DNA from 2 places in the Hydrogenophaga sp. RAC07 genome. Region 2 is predicted to be linked to the other one. Evidence: riboswitches for the same ligand, from Rfam matches in the RefSeq annotation. Region 2 holds a riboswitch; the other holds the start of a gene.
The links. A riboswitch is a leader RNA that binds a small molecule or an ion and turns the genes downstream of it on or off. The one in region 2 is predicted to bind glycine.
Positions count from the first base shown of each region.

Region 1: it holds a riboswitch for glycine, as region 2 does, so the genes downstream of both, BSY239_RS09175 (D-amino acid dehydrogenase) here and gcvT (glycine cleavage system aminomethyltransferase GcvT) in region 2, are expected to answer to the same signal.

Region 1 covers NZ_CP016449.1:1,962,671-1,970,654, forward strand. Annotated here, with positions in the region: gene BSY239_RS09160 (LysR family transcriptional regulator) at 1-342, opposite strand, end outside; gene BSY239_RS09165 (M20 aminoacylase family protein) at 494-1,669, shown strand; gene BSY239_RS09170 (tripartite tricarboxylate transporter substrate binding protein) at 1,690-2,682, shown strand; glycine riboswitch at 2,692-2,786, shown strand; gene BSY239_RS09175 (D-amino acid dehydrogenase) at 2,954-4,204, shown strand; gene BSY239_RS09180 (flavodoxin domain-containing protein) at 4,974-5,447, shown strand; gene BSY239_RS09185 (ABC transporter substrate-binding protein) at 5,582-6,769, shown strand; gene BSY239_RS09190 (branched-chain amino acid ABC transporter permease) at 6,884-7,747, shown strand; gene BSY239_RS09195 (branched-chain amino acid ABC transporter permease) at 7,744-7,984, shown strand, end outside.
Region 2 covers NZ_CP016449.1:1,241,542-1,249,525, forward strand. Annotated here, with positions in the region: gene gcvP (aminomethyl-transferring glycine dehydrogenase) at 1-2,112, opposite strand, end outside; gene gcvH (glycine cleavage system protein GcvH) at 2,135-2,506, opposite strand; gene gcvT (glycine cleavage system aminomethyltransferase GcvT) at 2,542-3,666, opposite strand; glycine riboswitch at 3,725-3,829, opposite strand; glycine riboswitch at 3,842-3,943, opposite strand; gene BSY239_RS05805 (hypothetical protein) at 3,975-4,487, opposite strand; gene BSY239_RS05810 (electron transfer flavoprotein-ubiquinone oxidoreductase) at 4,617-6,302, opposite strand; gene BSY239_RS05815 (SDR family oxidoreductase) at 6,435-7,217, shown strand; gene BSY239_RS05820 (DMT family transporter) at 7,218-7,984, shown strand, end outside.

The DNA.
Region 1 (7,984 bases), 720 kb from region 2:
GGCCATGTGCAGCATCAGCGGGGTGCTCAGCAGCGCGCCTGGCGCCGAGCTCAGGCCCACACGAAGCTGCCCGATGAGACCCGCGTGCAGCCCCTGGCCAGCCTGTTTGAGCGCCTCGGCGTCGCTCACCAGACGCCTTGCGCGTACCAGCACCTCGTCACCGAAAGGGGTCAGCGAAATGCGCCGCCCAAGGCGGTCGAACAAGGCGCCGCCCAACTCTTCCTCCAGCGCATGGATGCTGCGGGTGAGCGCAGGCTGGGTCAAGAACAGGGCCGCCGCTGCCTGCACAAACGTTCCGACCTCGGCCAGCACCACGAAATGCCTGAGCTGCACCAGCGTCATGTCAAGCCCTCAGTGAAAGTTATTGATCATTGATCTGCAATGCATTGGACTTTAAGCCCATCGCTTTCTAGCATCCAGCAAAGTTCATGAAACCTGGTCGCCAGCGGCTTTGAATGCCGCTTCCCACGACCCCTCAGCCGGAGCACCTGCCTTGGAACGTCTCAGCGATCTTGCAGTTCAGGAGTTCGTCGCACTGCGGCGCGACATCCACCGCCATCCCGAACTGGCCTTCGACGAGCACCGCACCAGTGCCCTGGTGGCGCAGAAGCTGCAGGCCTGGGGTTACGCGGTGATTACCGGCCTGGGCGGCACCGGGGTGGTGGGCCAGCTGCGCCGCGGCAGCTCCACGCGGGTCATCGGACTGCGCGCGGACATGGACGCGCTGCCCATCGTCGAGGACAGCGGCACCGACTGGTCCAGTTGCCACCACGGCGTGATGCACGCCTGCGGTCACGACGGCCACACCGCCATGCTGCTGGCCGCCGCGCAGCACCTGGCCACACAAGGCAGGTTCGACGGCACACTCAACCTGATCTTCCAGCCCGCCGAAGAAGGCGGTGGTGGCGCCCTGAAGATGATGGAGGACGGCCTGTTCGAGCGTTTCCCCTGCGACGCCATCTTTGCCATGCACAACATGCCCGGCTTCGCGCAGGGCCAGCTGGTGTTTCGCAGCGGAGCGACGATGGCCTCTTCCGACTACGCCACCGTCACGCTGCACGGCATGGGCGGCCATGGCGCCATGCCCCACAAGGCGACCGACGTGGTGGTCGCGGCGGCGTCCATCGTCATGGCGCTGCAGACCATCGTCTCGCGCCATGTGGACCCGATGCAGCCGGCCGTGGTCACCGTGGGCGCCGTGCACGCGGGCCAGGCCAACAACGTGATTCCCGCCTCGGCCCGGCTGGAGCTGAGCGTGCGTGCCCTGGACCCGCAGGTGCGTCGCAGCGTCGAGCAACGCATCCGCGACCTGGTTCGCCTGCAGGCCGAGAGCTTCGGTGTGCGCGCCGAGATCGACTGGCGCCCCGGCTACGCGGTGCTGGTCAACGACGCTCGGCAGACCGAGCTGGCCCTCGCGGTGGCACAGGCGCATTTTCCGCCCGAGCAGGTGGTGGCCCAGGGCCCCATGCTCACCGGCAGCGAAGACTTTGCCTTCATGTTGGAGCGTGTGCCGGGCAGCTATTTGTTCATCGGCAACGGCGCCGGCCAGGAGCCCGGCGCCTGCATGGTGCACAACCCCGCCTACGACTTCAACGACCACAACATCGCCACCGGCGCCGCGTACTGGATCGCGCTGGTCAACACGCTGCTTTCCCCCAACCCACCCTGAACAACCCACTGGAGACACCCATGAACAGCCCCTTCAAAACCCTGGTGGCCGCGGCGGCCATCGCCCTGGCCAGCGTATCCGGCGCAGCACAGGCGCAGAGCTACCCCACCCGGCCGGTGACGCTGATGGTGCCCTACCCGGCTGGTGGCCTGTCGGACGTGATCGCGCGCTCGGTCAACAACACCCTGGGCAAACAACTGGGCCAGCCGGTCGTCATTGAGAACCTGGGTGGAGCCAGCGGGTCGATTGCCGCGCAGAAAGTGCTCAACGGTGCCAGCGACGGCTACACCGTGTTCCAGGGTTCACCCAACGAACTCATCCTCGCGCCCTTGGCCATTGCGTCCATCAAGTTCAAGAGCGAGGACTTCCGTCTGGTGCAGATGATCGCCACCGCGCAGATCGCGTTTCTCGCCCGCAAGGACTTCCCCGCCAGCACCGTGGACGAGTTCCTGGACCAGGCCCGCAAGGCGGCGCAGCAGGGCCGGCCCCTGACCTACGCCAGCGTCGGCCCCGGCTCGTTCTACCACCTGCTCGGCGAGCACCTGTCCAAGGTCACCGGCATTCCCATGGTGCATGTGCCGTACAAGGGCGCAGCGCCGGCCGAGCAGGACCTGCTGGCCAGCCAGGTCGACTTTTTCCTGGCGCCCTACGGCAAGAAGTACGACGACATGCACAAGAGCGGCCGCGTCAAGGTGCTGGCCATGCTCAACAGCGAGCGGCTCGAGAACGTGAAGAGCTACCCCGCCATCACCGAGAGCACCCAGCTCAAGAACTTCACCTTCAACATCTGGACCGGCTACTTCGTGAAGAAGGACACCCCGGAGCCGGTGGTGACCACGCTGCACAAGGCCATCACCGAAACGCTGGCCGATCCCGGCGTGCACCAGGCGCTGGAAGCGAACAGCCAGCTGCTGGCCAAGCCGCTGTCACTCAAGGCGGTGGACCAGGCCTACGCCGACGGCATCCAGCAGTTCCGCGCCATCGCGAAGTCGATCCAGCTGCAGGCACAATAAGCGCCTCAAACACGTCGACCGGGAGAGACTGGCCTGAAAAGCAGGCTGGCGCCGAAGGAGCAACCGCCCCGGAAACTCTCAGGCAAAAGGACCGGTCGACACGCAACACACTCTGAAGAGTGGCCGGGATTCGTCCCCCGGCCCACCGCAGGAGCAAGCCAGCCCCAGGGGCCGGTGAATCTCTCAGGTCACAAACAGAGGGGGTCATGGTCCGCACACGGTGTGCGGACTGTGTCCTCCATTGTTTGACGACTCTGCAAGCGAGATTCCCATGGCACACCTCATCGTCATCGGCGGCGGCATCACCGGCGTCACCAGCGCCTACGCCCTGGCCCGTCAGGGCCACCAGGTCACCCTGATTGAAAAACACCGCTACGCGGGCATGGAAACCAGCCATGCCAACGGCGGCCAGCTCTCGGCCTCCAACGCCGAGGTCTGGACCCATCCTTCCACCCTGCTCAAGGGCCTGAAGTGGATGTTCAAGGCCGACGCACCGCTGCTCGTCAACCCCACCCCGAGCTGGCACAAGCTCAGCTGGTTCGCCGAGTTCGTCGCGTCCATCCCCAAGTACCGCAGCAACACCGTGGCCACCACGCGCCTGGCCATCGCGGCACGCGAGCACCTGTTCGGCTGGGCACGGGCCGAGGGCATCGACTTCGACCTGAAGCGCCAAGGCATCCTGCACATCTACCGCGACCGCGCCGGCTTCGAGCACGCGGGCGAAGTCTCCAGGCTGCTGGCCGAAGGCGGCCTGCCGCGCCGCGCCGTCACGCCCGACGAGATGCGCGCCATCGAGCCCACCCTGCAAGGCGACTACTTCGGCGGCTACTACACCGAGAGCGACAGCACCGGCGACATCCACAAGTTCACCCACGGCCTGAGCAAGGCCTGTGCACGGATGGGCGTGCATCTCATGACCGGCCAGACGGTGGCCCGCGTGCGCAGCACCGGCACCAACGCGAAGGTGACGCTGTCCGACGGGCAGGTGGTGAATGCCGACGCCGTGGTGATCAGTGCCGGCGTGCACAGCCGCGCGCTCGGCGCCCAGCTCGGCGACCGGCTCAACGTGTATCCGGTCAAGGGCTACTCCATCACCGTGATGCTGAACGACGAACAGAGTCAGGCCGCCGCGCCGCAGGTGAGCTTGCTGGACGACGAGACCAAGCTGGTGACCAGCCGCCTCGGTGTGGACCGATTCCGTGTGGCCGGCACGGCCGAGTTCAACGGCATCAACCTCGACATCCGCGCCGACCGCATCCGGCCGCTGGTGAACTGGGTGAACCAGTGTTTCCCGGGTGTGAGCACCCGCAGGGTGGAACCCTGGGCCGGCCTGCGGCCCATGATGCCCGACATGATGCCGCGCGTGGGCGCGGGCAGACAGGCCAACGTGTTCTACAACACCGGCCATGGCCACCTGGGCTGGACACTCTCGGCCATCACGGCGCACCAGCTCGGCGAGCATGTGGCGCAGTGGGAACGCATGCGCTCAGGCTTGGCGGTGCCTGTGGCGGCCTTGGGGTGACCGAGCTGCCCGGTTCATGGAGCGCTGTGGCGCCTGGCCCCGCTGCACCCGGCACCCGACGCCAACGCGCCCGATGTCACACAACACGAATCGGTTCCGGTTGGAAACAGGTTGGGTGCAAGAAGCGGGCGGCAGCGAGACGGACGAGGACGGCTGGCGCTGGATGTCCTGCAGGAAACGCAGCAGGGCCGGATCGCGCTGGCATTGCGGCACCGCGCGTTCGGTCAGGGCCAGTCGTGAACGAGGACCGTACGTACCCGAGAACGCCCTGTCGCGGGTTGCGGTCCTGGATGCGCTCCAGGTCTTCGTGGCAGCGGGCCGCGATCTGCCGGGCCACGAATTCGGTATGACCGCTGAGGGAGTAATAAACCACGAGGATGCGGCTCACGACGGTGCTCCTTTCCAACGGCGGATTCACTTGACCAGCAGTCTGTGCGGTGCGGCAAACAACCCGCTTGAGCGCGCTCAATGCCGACGCACCTGGTTGCGCGGACGTTTGTCCCGGCATGGAATGACCTCTGCGGTGTGGGTTCTCGCGGGTACCGGATGGTTGGCACTGGATGTGAACTTTCAGCAGGCTGTTCATCCGACCCGGATTTGGGAAGCTGTGGTGACGAGGCCACCAGCAACTTGACTCTGGAAAACGCATGTACAACCCACTGAAACGTCCCAACCAACCCGCACGGGTAGCGCCGGGCCAGCCACCCAAAGCGAAGGGTTTTCCCGGATGGCCGGCGGAAAAACATGAAGTATATTGCCTGTACCCCCTATGAGCACCCCTTCAAAACTCCTCATCCTGGTCGGCACCATGACCAACACGGCCGAGTACGTGGCACAGGCCATCGAGATGGATTGCGTGGATCTCGTCCCGTCCATCGAGGTCCGCATGATGGATGGGCTGGACATCTCGGTGTTTGACGAAGATGCACTTTACGTCATCTGTTCCTCCACCTACGGCGCGGGCGACGTGCCCGACAACGCCCGCCATCTCTACGAATCCCTGGCCAGCCAACCCAAATTCCTGGGCAGCGTGCGTTATGGCGTGATCGCGCTGGGCGACAGCGTCTACCCCCAGACCTTCTGCAACGGCGGCCTGCGCTTCGATGAACGCCTGGCCGACCTGGGCGCGGTGCGCATCGGCGAGGTGTTCCGCCACGACGCTTCCGCCGGCACCGAACCCGAGGTGGTGTGCACGGCCTGGGCGCGCGATTGGCTGGCACTGGCACTGCCCGCAACCGCCTGACCCGGCGTTCGCCGATTCATATATAAATAGTTCAAGCCTCAAGTACGGGTTATTCTGTATCGCCAATCGATACCCCGCCGTCTACATTCCCCCTGCACCTCATCGCTTTCCGCCAACCCACCTGGAGATCCCCAATGACCACTCGCCGACTTGTCCTGACCCGAAGCGCTGCCGTGATCGGCGCCGCGTCCACCGGCCTGTTGTTGCCCGAATTCGCGCGCGCACAGTCGGACAAGGTCCGCGTGGGTTTCATGCTGCCCTACACCGGCACCTTCGCCCAGCTGGGCGTGGCGATTGAAAACGGCTTCCGCATGGCACTCAACGAACAGGGCGGCAAGCTCGGCGGCCGAGAGGTCGAGTTCTTCAAGGTCGACGACGAGTCGAACCCGGCCAAGGGCATCGAGAACGCCACCCGCCTGGTGCAGCGCGACAAGGTCGACGTGCTCGTGGGCACGGTCCACTCCGGCGTGCAGATGGGCATCCACAAGGTGGCACGCGACAGCGGCGTGCTCAGCCTGATCCCCAACGCCGGCGTGCACGTGGCCACCCGTGCGCAGTGCTCGCCCAACGTCTTCCGCACCTCGTTCACCAACTCCCAACCCACGCTGGCGCTGGGCAAGGCCATGATGGAGCGCGGCCACAAGAAGGCCGTGTGGATCACCTGGAACTACGCGGCCGGCGAAGAGGCCTTTGAAGGCTTCGAGAAGAGCTACACCGAAGCCGGCGGCACCATCATCAAGAAGCTGGGCCTGCCCTTCCCCAACGTGGAATTCCAGGCCCTGCTGACCGAGATTGCCTCGCTCAACCCCGATGCCGTGGCCTGCTTCTTTGCCGGTGGCGGCGCGGCCAAGTTCCTGCGCGACTTCGCAGCCGCTGGCCTGAACAAGAACATCCAGCTCTACGGCTCGGGCTTCCTGACCGAGGGCGTGCTCGATGCCGCCGGTGATGCCGCCAACGGCGTGCTGACCACCATGCACTACAGCGACTCGCTGGACACGCCGCGCAACAAGAAATTCCGCCTCGAGTACGCCAAGACCTTCCGCATGCAGCCTGACGTGTATGCGGTGCAGGGCTACGACACGGGTCTGCTGCTCATCAAGGGCGCCAACGCGGTCAAGGGCGACCTGAACAACAAGCAGGCGTTGTACGCGGCCATGAACAGCGCCGAGATCGACAGCCCGCGCGGCAAGTGGAAGATGAGCGCGGCCCACAACCCGATCCAGGACATGTACCTGCGCAAGGTCGAGAACAAGGAAAACAAGGTGATCGGCATTGCGCAGAAAGCCGTGGCCGATCCGGCCACCGGCTGCCGCATGGCATAAGGTTCACAAAACGATCGCACCCCGACCGGGCCCGTCGATCCGCAGGCCGGCGTCTTACGGGCGCTGGCCTGTTTTTTGCACGCTACCCGGCTCCGTCCACCCATCTGCCCGCCCATGGATTTCGCCAACTTCCTCATCCAGTTGCTCAACAGCCTGCAATACGGCCTGTTGCTGTTCATGCTGGCCGCCGGCCTCACGCTGATCTTCGGGATCATGGGTGTGGTCAACCTGGCGCACGGCAGCTTCTACATGCTGGGCGCCTACCTCGCCTGGTTCCTGGTCGGGCAACTGGACAGCCTGGTGCTGGCCATCGTGCTTGGGACGGTGATCGCCGTGGCGCTGGGCTGGTTGCTGGAGTGGTCGCTGTTCCGGCACTTCTACCACCGCGACCACCTCGACCAGGTGCTGCTCACCTTCGGCCTGATCTACATCTTTGAAGAAGTGCGCTCCATCCTCTGGGGCGACGATGTGCACGCGGTGCAGGTGCCCGAGGTGCTGAACTGGTCGATCCCGCTGACCGAGAACCTCTCGTACCCGGTGTACCGCCTCGTGATGTCGGGCGTGTGCATTGCGCTCGCCCTCGGCCTGTACCTGCTGATCTCCAGGACCCGCCTGGGCATGAAGATCCGCGCCGGAGCTTTCAACCGCGAGATGACCGAGTCGCTCGGCATCAACATCCGCCTCATCCATGGCGTGGTGTTCGCGCTGGGTGTGGCGCTGGCCGCCATCGCCGGCATGATCGCCTCGCCCATTGCCAGCGTCTACCCCGGCATGGGCAGCTCGGTGCTGATCATGTGTTTTGTGGTGGTGGTCATTGGCGGCATCGGCTCGGTGCGCGGTGCCCTGGTGGCTGCACTGCTGGTGGGCCTGGTCGACACCTTCGGCAAGGTGCTGGTGCCGCAGATCGCCGGCATGGCGGTCTACATGTTGATGGCACTCGTGCTGCTCTACAAGCCCGAAGGGCTGTTCAAACAATGAGTTCTCCGAAAGCCCAACTCGAGAAGCTGCCGCGCAGCATCCAGGCCATCCTGGTGCTGGGCGCCATCGCGCTCGCTGCGTTTCCGCTCATCCCGGTCACGGGTGGCGAGTTCTACCTGCAGATGCTCTCGCAGATGATGATCCTGGCGATCTTTGCCATGAGCCTCGATCTGTTGCAGGGCGTGAGCGGTCTGGTGTCGCTCGGTCACGCGGCCTACTTCGGCCTCGCCGGCTATG
Region 2 (7,984 bases):
GCCGAACTCGCCGGGCGCGGCCACGCCGACCAGCGCGTTCATGTTGGCGCCGTCCACGTACACGCGCCCGCCGTGCCGGTGCACCAGCGCGCAGAGTTCCTTGACCGTGGTCTCGAACACGCCGTGCGTGCTGGGGTAGGTGATCATCACCGCCGCCAGGTTGGCGCTGTGCTGTTCGCACTTGGCCTGCAGGTCGGCCATGTCCACGTTGCCGTTCTCGTCGCACTTGGTGACCACGACCTGCATGCCCACCATCTGCGCGCTGGCCGGGTTGGTGCCGTGCGCGCTGCTGGGGATCAGGCAGATGTTGCGGTGGTGTTCGCCGCGCGAGGCGTGGTACGCCTGAATCACCAGCAGGCCGGCGTATTCGCCCTGCGAGCCGGCGTTGGGCTGCAGGCTGATGCCGGCGTAGCCCGTGGCCTGGCAGAGCCAGGCGCGCAGCTGTTCGTCGAGTTTCTTGTAGCCGAGCGACTGGCTGGCGGGCGCGAACGGGTGCACGTTGGCAAAGCCCGGCCAGGTGATGGGAATCATCTCGCTGGTGGCGTTGAGCTTCATGGTGCAAGAGCCCAGCGGGATCATGCTGCGGTCCAGCGCCAGGTCCTTGTCGGAGAGCGCGCGGATGTAGCGCAGCATGCCGGTCTCGGAATGGTGGCTGTGGAACACCGGGTGCGTGAGGTAGGCGCTGGTGCGGCGCAGCTCGGTGGGAATGCGCGGCTCGATGCCTTTTTCGAATTCGGCAAAACCGGGCAGGCTCTGGCCGTGCAGCGCGAACACGCCCCACAGTTTTTCGATGTCTTCGCGCGTGGTGGTCTCGTCCAGCGTGATGCCCACGTACTCGCCCCAGCTCAGGCGAAGGTTCATGCCGGCGTCCACCGCGCGCTGCAGCAGCGTGGCGGCGCGGTCACCGGCCTTGAAGGTGAGCGTGTCGAAGGCGCTCTCGCTGGTGGGCGTCCAGCCCAGTTGCTCCAGGCCCTGTGCCAGCACCGCCGTGTAGGCGGCCACGCGCTGCGCAATGCGCTTGAGTCCCGCGGGTCCGTGGTACACGGCGTACATGCTGGCCACCACCGCCGGCAGCACCTGCGCCGTGCAGATGTTGGACGTGGCCTTTTCGCGGCGGATGTGCTGCTCGCGCGTTTGCAGCGCAAGGCGGTAGGTGGGGTTGCCGTGGGCGTCCACGCTCACACCGACCAGACGGCCGGGCAGCGAGCGCTTGAACTCGTCGCGGCAGGCCATGAAGGCAGCGTGGGGTCCGCCCGCGCCCATGGGCATGCCGAAGCGCTGGGTGGTGCCCACCACGATGTCGGCGCCCCATTCGCCCGGCGGCGTGATGAGGGTGAGCGCCAGCAAATCGGCGGCGGCGATGAAGGCTGCGCCTTTGCCTTGCACCGTCTTCACATCGGCGGCCAGGTCTTCAATGCGGCCGCTGGTGCTCGGGTACTGCGCGAGCACGGCAAAGTAGCCGTCGTCGGCCAGCGCTGCGTTCCACTCGGCGGCCGAGTTGGCCACCAGCACCTGGATGCCCAGCGGCGCGGCACGCGTCTGCACCACCTCGATGGTTTGCGGGTGGCAGTCGCCCGCCACCACGATGGTGTTGCCCTTGCTTTTCACGGAGCGTTTGGCCAGCGTCATCGCCTCGGCGGCGGCGGTCGCTTCGTCGAGCATGGAGGCGTTGGCAATCGCCATGCCGGTGAGGTCGCACACCATGGTCTGGAAGTTGATCAGCGCTTCCATGCGCCCCTGCGAGATCTCGGCCTGGTAGGGCGTGTAGGCGGTGTACCAGGCGGGGTTCTCCAGCACGTTGCGCAGGATCACGCCCGGTGTGTGGGTGCCGTGGTAACCCTGCCCGATGAAGCTCTTGAGCAGCTGGTTCTGCTCGGCAATCGCCTTCAGCTCGACCAGTGCGGCGGCTTCGGTGATGGCCGGTGGCAGCTGCATGCCCTGGCTGCGCGCGATGCTGCGCGGCACGATGCCGTCGATCAGCGCGCGGCGCGAGGCCTCGCCGATGACCGAGAGCATCAGCGCTTCGTCGGCTTCGCCGATGCCGATGTGGCGGGCCACGAACTCGGACGGGTTCTCGAGTTCATCCAGGGGTTTGACAGACGGCATCAGCATGGAAAGGCTCCGGCGGAATGGTTCAGGCGTTGGATGAGAAGGCGGCGTAGGCGGTCTCGTCGAGCAGGGCGTCGACCTGTGCCGGGTCGGACAGCTTGACCTTGAAGAACCAGCCGCTCTTGAGCGGGTCGCTGTTGGCCAGCGAGGGGTCGGCGCGCAGGGCTTCGTTGACCTCGGTCACTTCACCGCTCACGGGCATGTACACGTCGGCCGCGGCCTTGACGGACTCGACAACGCCGGCCACGTCCTTCTGCGCAAAGCTCTTGCCCACCTCGGGCAGGTCGACAAACACCACGTCGCCCAGCGCGTCCTGCGCATGCACGGTGATGCCGACGGTGGCGATGTCGCCGTCAACGCTGATCCATTCGTGGTCTTCGGTGTACTTGGTGGTCATGGGAAAGCTCCTGAAAAAAGAAGAGGGACAGGGATTCAACCGCGGAAGTAGCGGTTGGGCACAAAGGGCATGGCGCTGACTTCCATGGGCACCGGCTTGCCGCGCACCATGGCGTGCAGGCGCGTGCCCAAGGCCGCGTGTGCGGGGCTCACATAGCCCATGGCCACGGGCTTGTCGGCGCTGGGGCCGAGCAGGCCGCTGGTGACTTCGCCGATGGTCTCGCCGCCGGGGGTTTGCAGCGCGGTGTGGTCACGCACGGGAACACGTTCGAGCGCGATCAAACCGACACGCTTGCGTTGCAACGGCTCGGTGCCATCGAGCTGCGCGAGCACACGCGCCGCACCCGGAAAGCCGCCCGCTCGCGCGCCACCGGTGCGACGCACTTTCTGCATCGCCCAGTTGAGCGCGGCTTCCACCGGCGTGGTGGTGGTGTCGATGTCGTTGCCGTAGAGGCACAGGCCGGCTTCCAGGCGCAGCGAGTTGCGGGCGCCCAGACCCACCGGTTTCACCTCGGGCTCGGCCAGCAGGGCGCGGGCGAAGGCCTCGGCGCTCGCAGCCGGCACCGAGATCTCGAAGCCGTCTTCGCCGGTGTAGCCGCTGCGGGTGATGAAGAGGTCGGCGCCTTGCCAGTTGAAGGCGCCGCCGGTCATGAAGACCAGCTTGTCCACGCCGGGCACGAGCCGCTGAAGCGCCGTCACAGCTTGTGGGCCTTGCAGGGCAAGCAGGCCGCGATCGAACTGGGGCTCGACGGTGCAGCGGCTGCCGATGCGCTCGATGATGTGGGCCAGGTCGCCGTGTTTGCAGGCACCGTTGACGATCACGAAGAGGTCGGTGCCCCGGTTCACGAACATCAGGTCGTCGATGATGCCGCCGACGTCGTTGAGCAGCAGGCCGTAGCGCTGCTTGCCCACGGCCAGATCGATCACGTCCACCGGCATCAGCGACTCGAAGGCCGCGGCAGCATCCGCGCCCACCAGCCTCAGCTGGCCCATGTGCGAGACATCGAACAGGCCGGCGGCTGCGCGGGTGTGGTGGTGTTCAGCCATCAGGCCGGCGGGGTACTGCACCGGCATGCTGTAGCCGGCAAACGGCACCATGCGGGCGCCGAGTTCGGTGTGCAGGGCGTGCAACGGGGTCTTGAGGAGATCGGTGTCGGACACGGAGGGCTCGCAGGCAAAAGGGGCAGGCCCCAAGGGGGCGGAACACGGTTCATCCGTGCGCTGCCCCACTGTCCGCTTTACCTGAGAGATTCACGCGGGCGATGCCGCGTTTGCTCCTTCGGTGGATCGCCTCGATGAGCGATCTCTCTCCAGGGGGGTACACCGGCCTCGCGACCCGTGTTTGCCAGTCCTTTTGCCTGAGCGTTCAGGGCCACATGGGTGACCTCCTGCGCCTTCGGCGGCCACCTCGGGGGCGGCGCTCTCCTGACCCGGCCGAGTGTAGCCGACGGCATCCTGAAAAGGGTTGCTCAGGTGCTTTCCAGGGTGGATTCGGGCAGCAGCTTGGCCAGGCGTTCGCTGATCGCGTCGGCCCGTGCCGCGCCCGCCATGCCCTCGATGGCCATGAGCATGTCGCGGCTCACCGCCAGCATGGCAGCCGCGTCACGCGCTTCGCGCAACGCGTCCCGGAACTGCGCAGCCATCTCCTTGTGGCGTGGAGCGAACATGCGCTCGCTGATGTCGAACAAAAACATGCGTGCGCTGGCCAGTGAACGCGGTCCCGAAAAGGCGTCAACCGAGGCTTTGGTGCCCGCCGGTTCCTGCGGTGATGGCGTTGCAGGCGCAGGTGGGGCCTCGTCAACGATGTAGCCCTGGGCCAGCAACTCGCGCACGATCCCGGCGCCCAGGCCTCCAAAGAGCGCCTGCAGCGAGGCCGTGGCCTTGCGACCGTCCGCCACCAGCAGCACGGCGCGCTCGCGCTGGCCCAGCGTGCGTTGGCCGGGTTGCAGCTCGGCGCGGCCTTTGTCGGTCTTGTTCAGCATGGTGTGGCAGCGTGTGATGGCAGAAGCCCGCACTGTGGTCAGGCCATGTGACGACGCGGTGAAACACAGACGTGAAAAAGCCGCCCGGAGGCGGCTTGTCGAAGGAATCCCGGAAGGCCGTGACTTCGCTCACATGCCCGCGTAGTTCGGTCCACCGCCCCCCTCGGGCGTGACCCACACGATGTTCTGCGTCGGATCCTTGATGTCGCAGGTCTTGCAGTGCACGCAGTTCTGCGCGTTGATCTGCAGGCGGTCGGTGTTGTCGTCGTTCTTCACGTACTCGTAGACGCCTGCCGGGCAGTAGCGGCTCTCGGGGCCGGCGTACTTGGCCAGGTTGATCTGCACCGGCACGCTGTTGTTCTTGAGCGTGAGGTGGGCCGGCTGGTTCTCTTCGTGGTTGGTGTTGGACACGAACACGCTGGAGAGCTTGTCGAAGGTGATCTTGCCGTCGGGCTTGGGGTACGTGATCTTCGGCATCTCGTCGGCCGGGCGCAGCTTCAGGTGGTCGGGTGTGGTGTTGTGCAGCGTCCAGGGCGGCGTCTTCACGCCCACCTTGGGCAGGAACCAGTGCTCCACACCGGTCATGAGCTTGCCCAGCAACGGGCTCTTCTTGAACCAGTTCTTGAAGTTGCGGTAGGTCCAGAGCTCCTCATGCAGCCAGCTTTTCTCGAAGCGCTCGGTGAATCCGGAAAGCTCGTCGCTCTGGCGGCCGGCGGTCACCGCTTCAAACGCGGCTTCGGCGCAGAGCATGCCGCTCTTGATGGCCGCGTGGCTGCCCTTGATGCGCGCGGCGTTCAGAAAGCCGGCGTTGCAGCCCACCATGGCGCCACCCGGAAACACCAGCTTGGGCAGGGCCTGTGGCGTGCCGTTGTTCAGCGCGCGCGCGCCGTAGCCCAGGCGCTTGCCGCCTTCGATGTGCGCGAGGATGCTGGGGTGCGTTTTCCAGCGCTGCATTTCTTCGAACGGCGACATCCAGGGGTTCTGGTAGTCCAGGCCGACCACCAGGCCCAGCGTGACCTTGTTGCCTTCGAGGTGGTAGAGGAAACCACCGCCGAAGGTGTCGGCGTCCATGGGCCAGCCGGCGGTGTGCACCACCAGGCCGGGCTTGGCCTTCTCGGCCGGGATTTCCCACAGCTCCTTGATGCCGATGGCAAACGTCTGCGCGTCCTTGCCCTCGGTGAGCTTGTATTTGGCGATGAGCTGTTTGCCCAGGTGACCGCGCGCGCCTTCGGCAAACACGGTGTACTTGGCGTGCAGCTCCATGCCGAGCTGGAAGTGGCCGGTGGGCTCGCCGTCCTTGCCCAGGCCCAGGTGGCCGGTGGCCACACCCTTGACGGAGCCGTCCTCGTTGTAGAGCACTTCGGCCGCGGTGAAGCCCGGGAAGATTTCCACACCCAGGGCTTCGGCCTGCTCGCCCAGCCACTTGGTGACCGCGCCCAGGCTGATCACATAACAACCGTCGTTGTGGAAGTTGCGCGGCATCAGCCAGTCGGGCGTGCGGGTGGCGCCGGTCTCGGTGAGCACCAGCAAGTCATCGCCCGTCACGGGCTGGTGCAACGGGGCGCCACGTTCTTTCCAGTCGGGGAACAGTTCGGTGATGGCGATCGGGTCCATCACCGCGCCACTCAGAATGTGCGCGCCGGGCTCAGAGCCTTTTTCCAGCACACACACATTGATCTCGCTGCCCTTCTCGGTGGCCAGCTGCTTGAGGCGGATGGCGGTGGACAGGCCTGCGGGGCCGCCACCGACCACGACCACGTCGTATTCCATGGCTTCGCGGGGGCCGAACTGGGCCAGCAATTCATCGTGGGTCATCGGGGGGTCTCGCTGATAATGATTTTCAAGAAGGCGCAGAGTGTGCCTTGCGTGTCACTCGACAGACAGCATTTTATGCGGCACCCGCAAAAAATCGAACGGTCGTACTAATTTCTACTGAGGACTTGCATCGTGGCATACAGCATGGACTTGTCGGGCCGCGTGGCCTTGATCACCGGGGCATCGGGCGGGCTGGGCGAACAGTTCGCCAAAACCCTGGCCAAAGCCGGCGCGGCCGTGGTGCTCGCCAGCCGCCGCACCGACCGCCTCATGGCCCTGCGCGCACACATCGAAGCCGAAGGCGGCGACGCCCACGTGGTGGCCATGGACGTGACCGACCAGGCCTCCATCAAGGCCGCGGTGGCACACGCCGAAACGGAGGTCGGCGCGATCGACATCCTCGTCAACAATTCCGGCGTGAGCACCACGCAGCGTCTGCAGGACGTGAGCGAGGAAGACTACGACTTCATCTTCAACACCAACACCAAGGGTGCTTTTTTCGTGGCGCAAGAGGTGGGCAAGCGCATGCTGGCTCGTGCCAAGGGTGCGGCGCCCGGTACCTATGTGGGTGGGCGCATCGTCAACATCGCGTCCATGGCCGGCCTGAAGGTGCTGCCGCAGATCGGCGTGTACTGCATGAGCAAGGCGGCGGTGGTGCAGATGACCAAGGCCATGGCGGTGGAGTGGGGCAAGTACGGCATCAACGTGAACGCGATCTGCCCGGGCTACATCGACACCGAGATCAACCACCACCACTGGCAGACCGAACAGGGCCAGAAGCTCATCGGCATGTTGCCGCGCAAGCGGGTGGGTGTGCCGACCGATCTGGACGCGGTGCTGGTGATGCTGTGCTCGAACGAGAGCCATTTCATCAACGGCGCGGTGATCGCCGCCGACGACGGTTTCGGAGCCTGAATGACCACTGCGGTGCTGGGCCGGCCTTCGGGCTGGCCGCCGGGCATGGTCACCGGCATCTTCGCGGGCCTGGGTGCCGGCGCGTTCTGGGGCACGACCTTCATCGCGCCCCTGATTGCACCCGGTTTCAGCTCGATCGACCTCACCGTGGGGCGCTACCTCTCGTGTGGTTTGCTGTCGGTAGTTTTGTTGCTATGGGCCGCCCTTCGGGGTGACACGCAACGCCCCACGCTGGCCCAGGCGGGCGCGGCGCTCTGGCTCAGCCTGCTGGGCTACACCGGTTACTACCTGCTGCTGGTGCTGGCCATCCAGGCCGCGGGCGCGGCGCTGCCGGTGCTGATCATCGGCACCATTCCGTTGTGGATCATGTTGTTGGGCAAACCCAAAGGTTTGCGCTGGCGGTCGTTGGTGCCAGGCGTGTTGCTCACGGTGGCGGGCATGGCGCTGATGATGCAGGTGACGGCGCACGGGCAGGACGGAAGCGTGGGCACGAACCTGTGGCTCGGCATTCTTTACGCGGTGCTCGCCATGCTGTCTTGGACCGCGTTTGGCCTGCTCAATGCCCGCTGGCTGGCCAGACACCCCGAAGTCAATTCCACGGTCTGGGCCAATTGGCTCGGTCTTGCCGCGGGAGTGGGGGCGCTGGCCATCTGGGCGGTGGCCGGCACCGATCTGGCCACGCTGGTGTCGCGCCCGGGCTTCGGCACCTTTGTGGCGGTATGTGTGGTCACTGGCATCGGCGCAGCCTGGGTGGCCTCGGTGCTGTG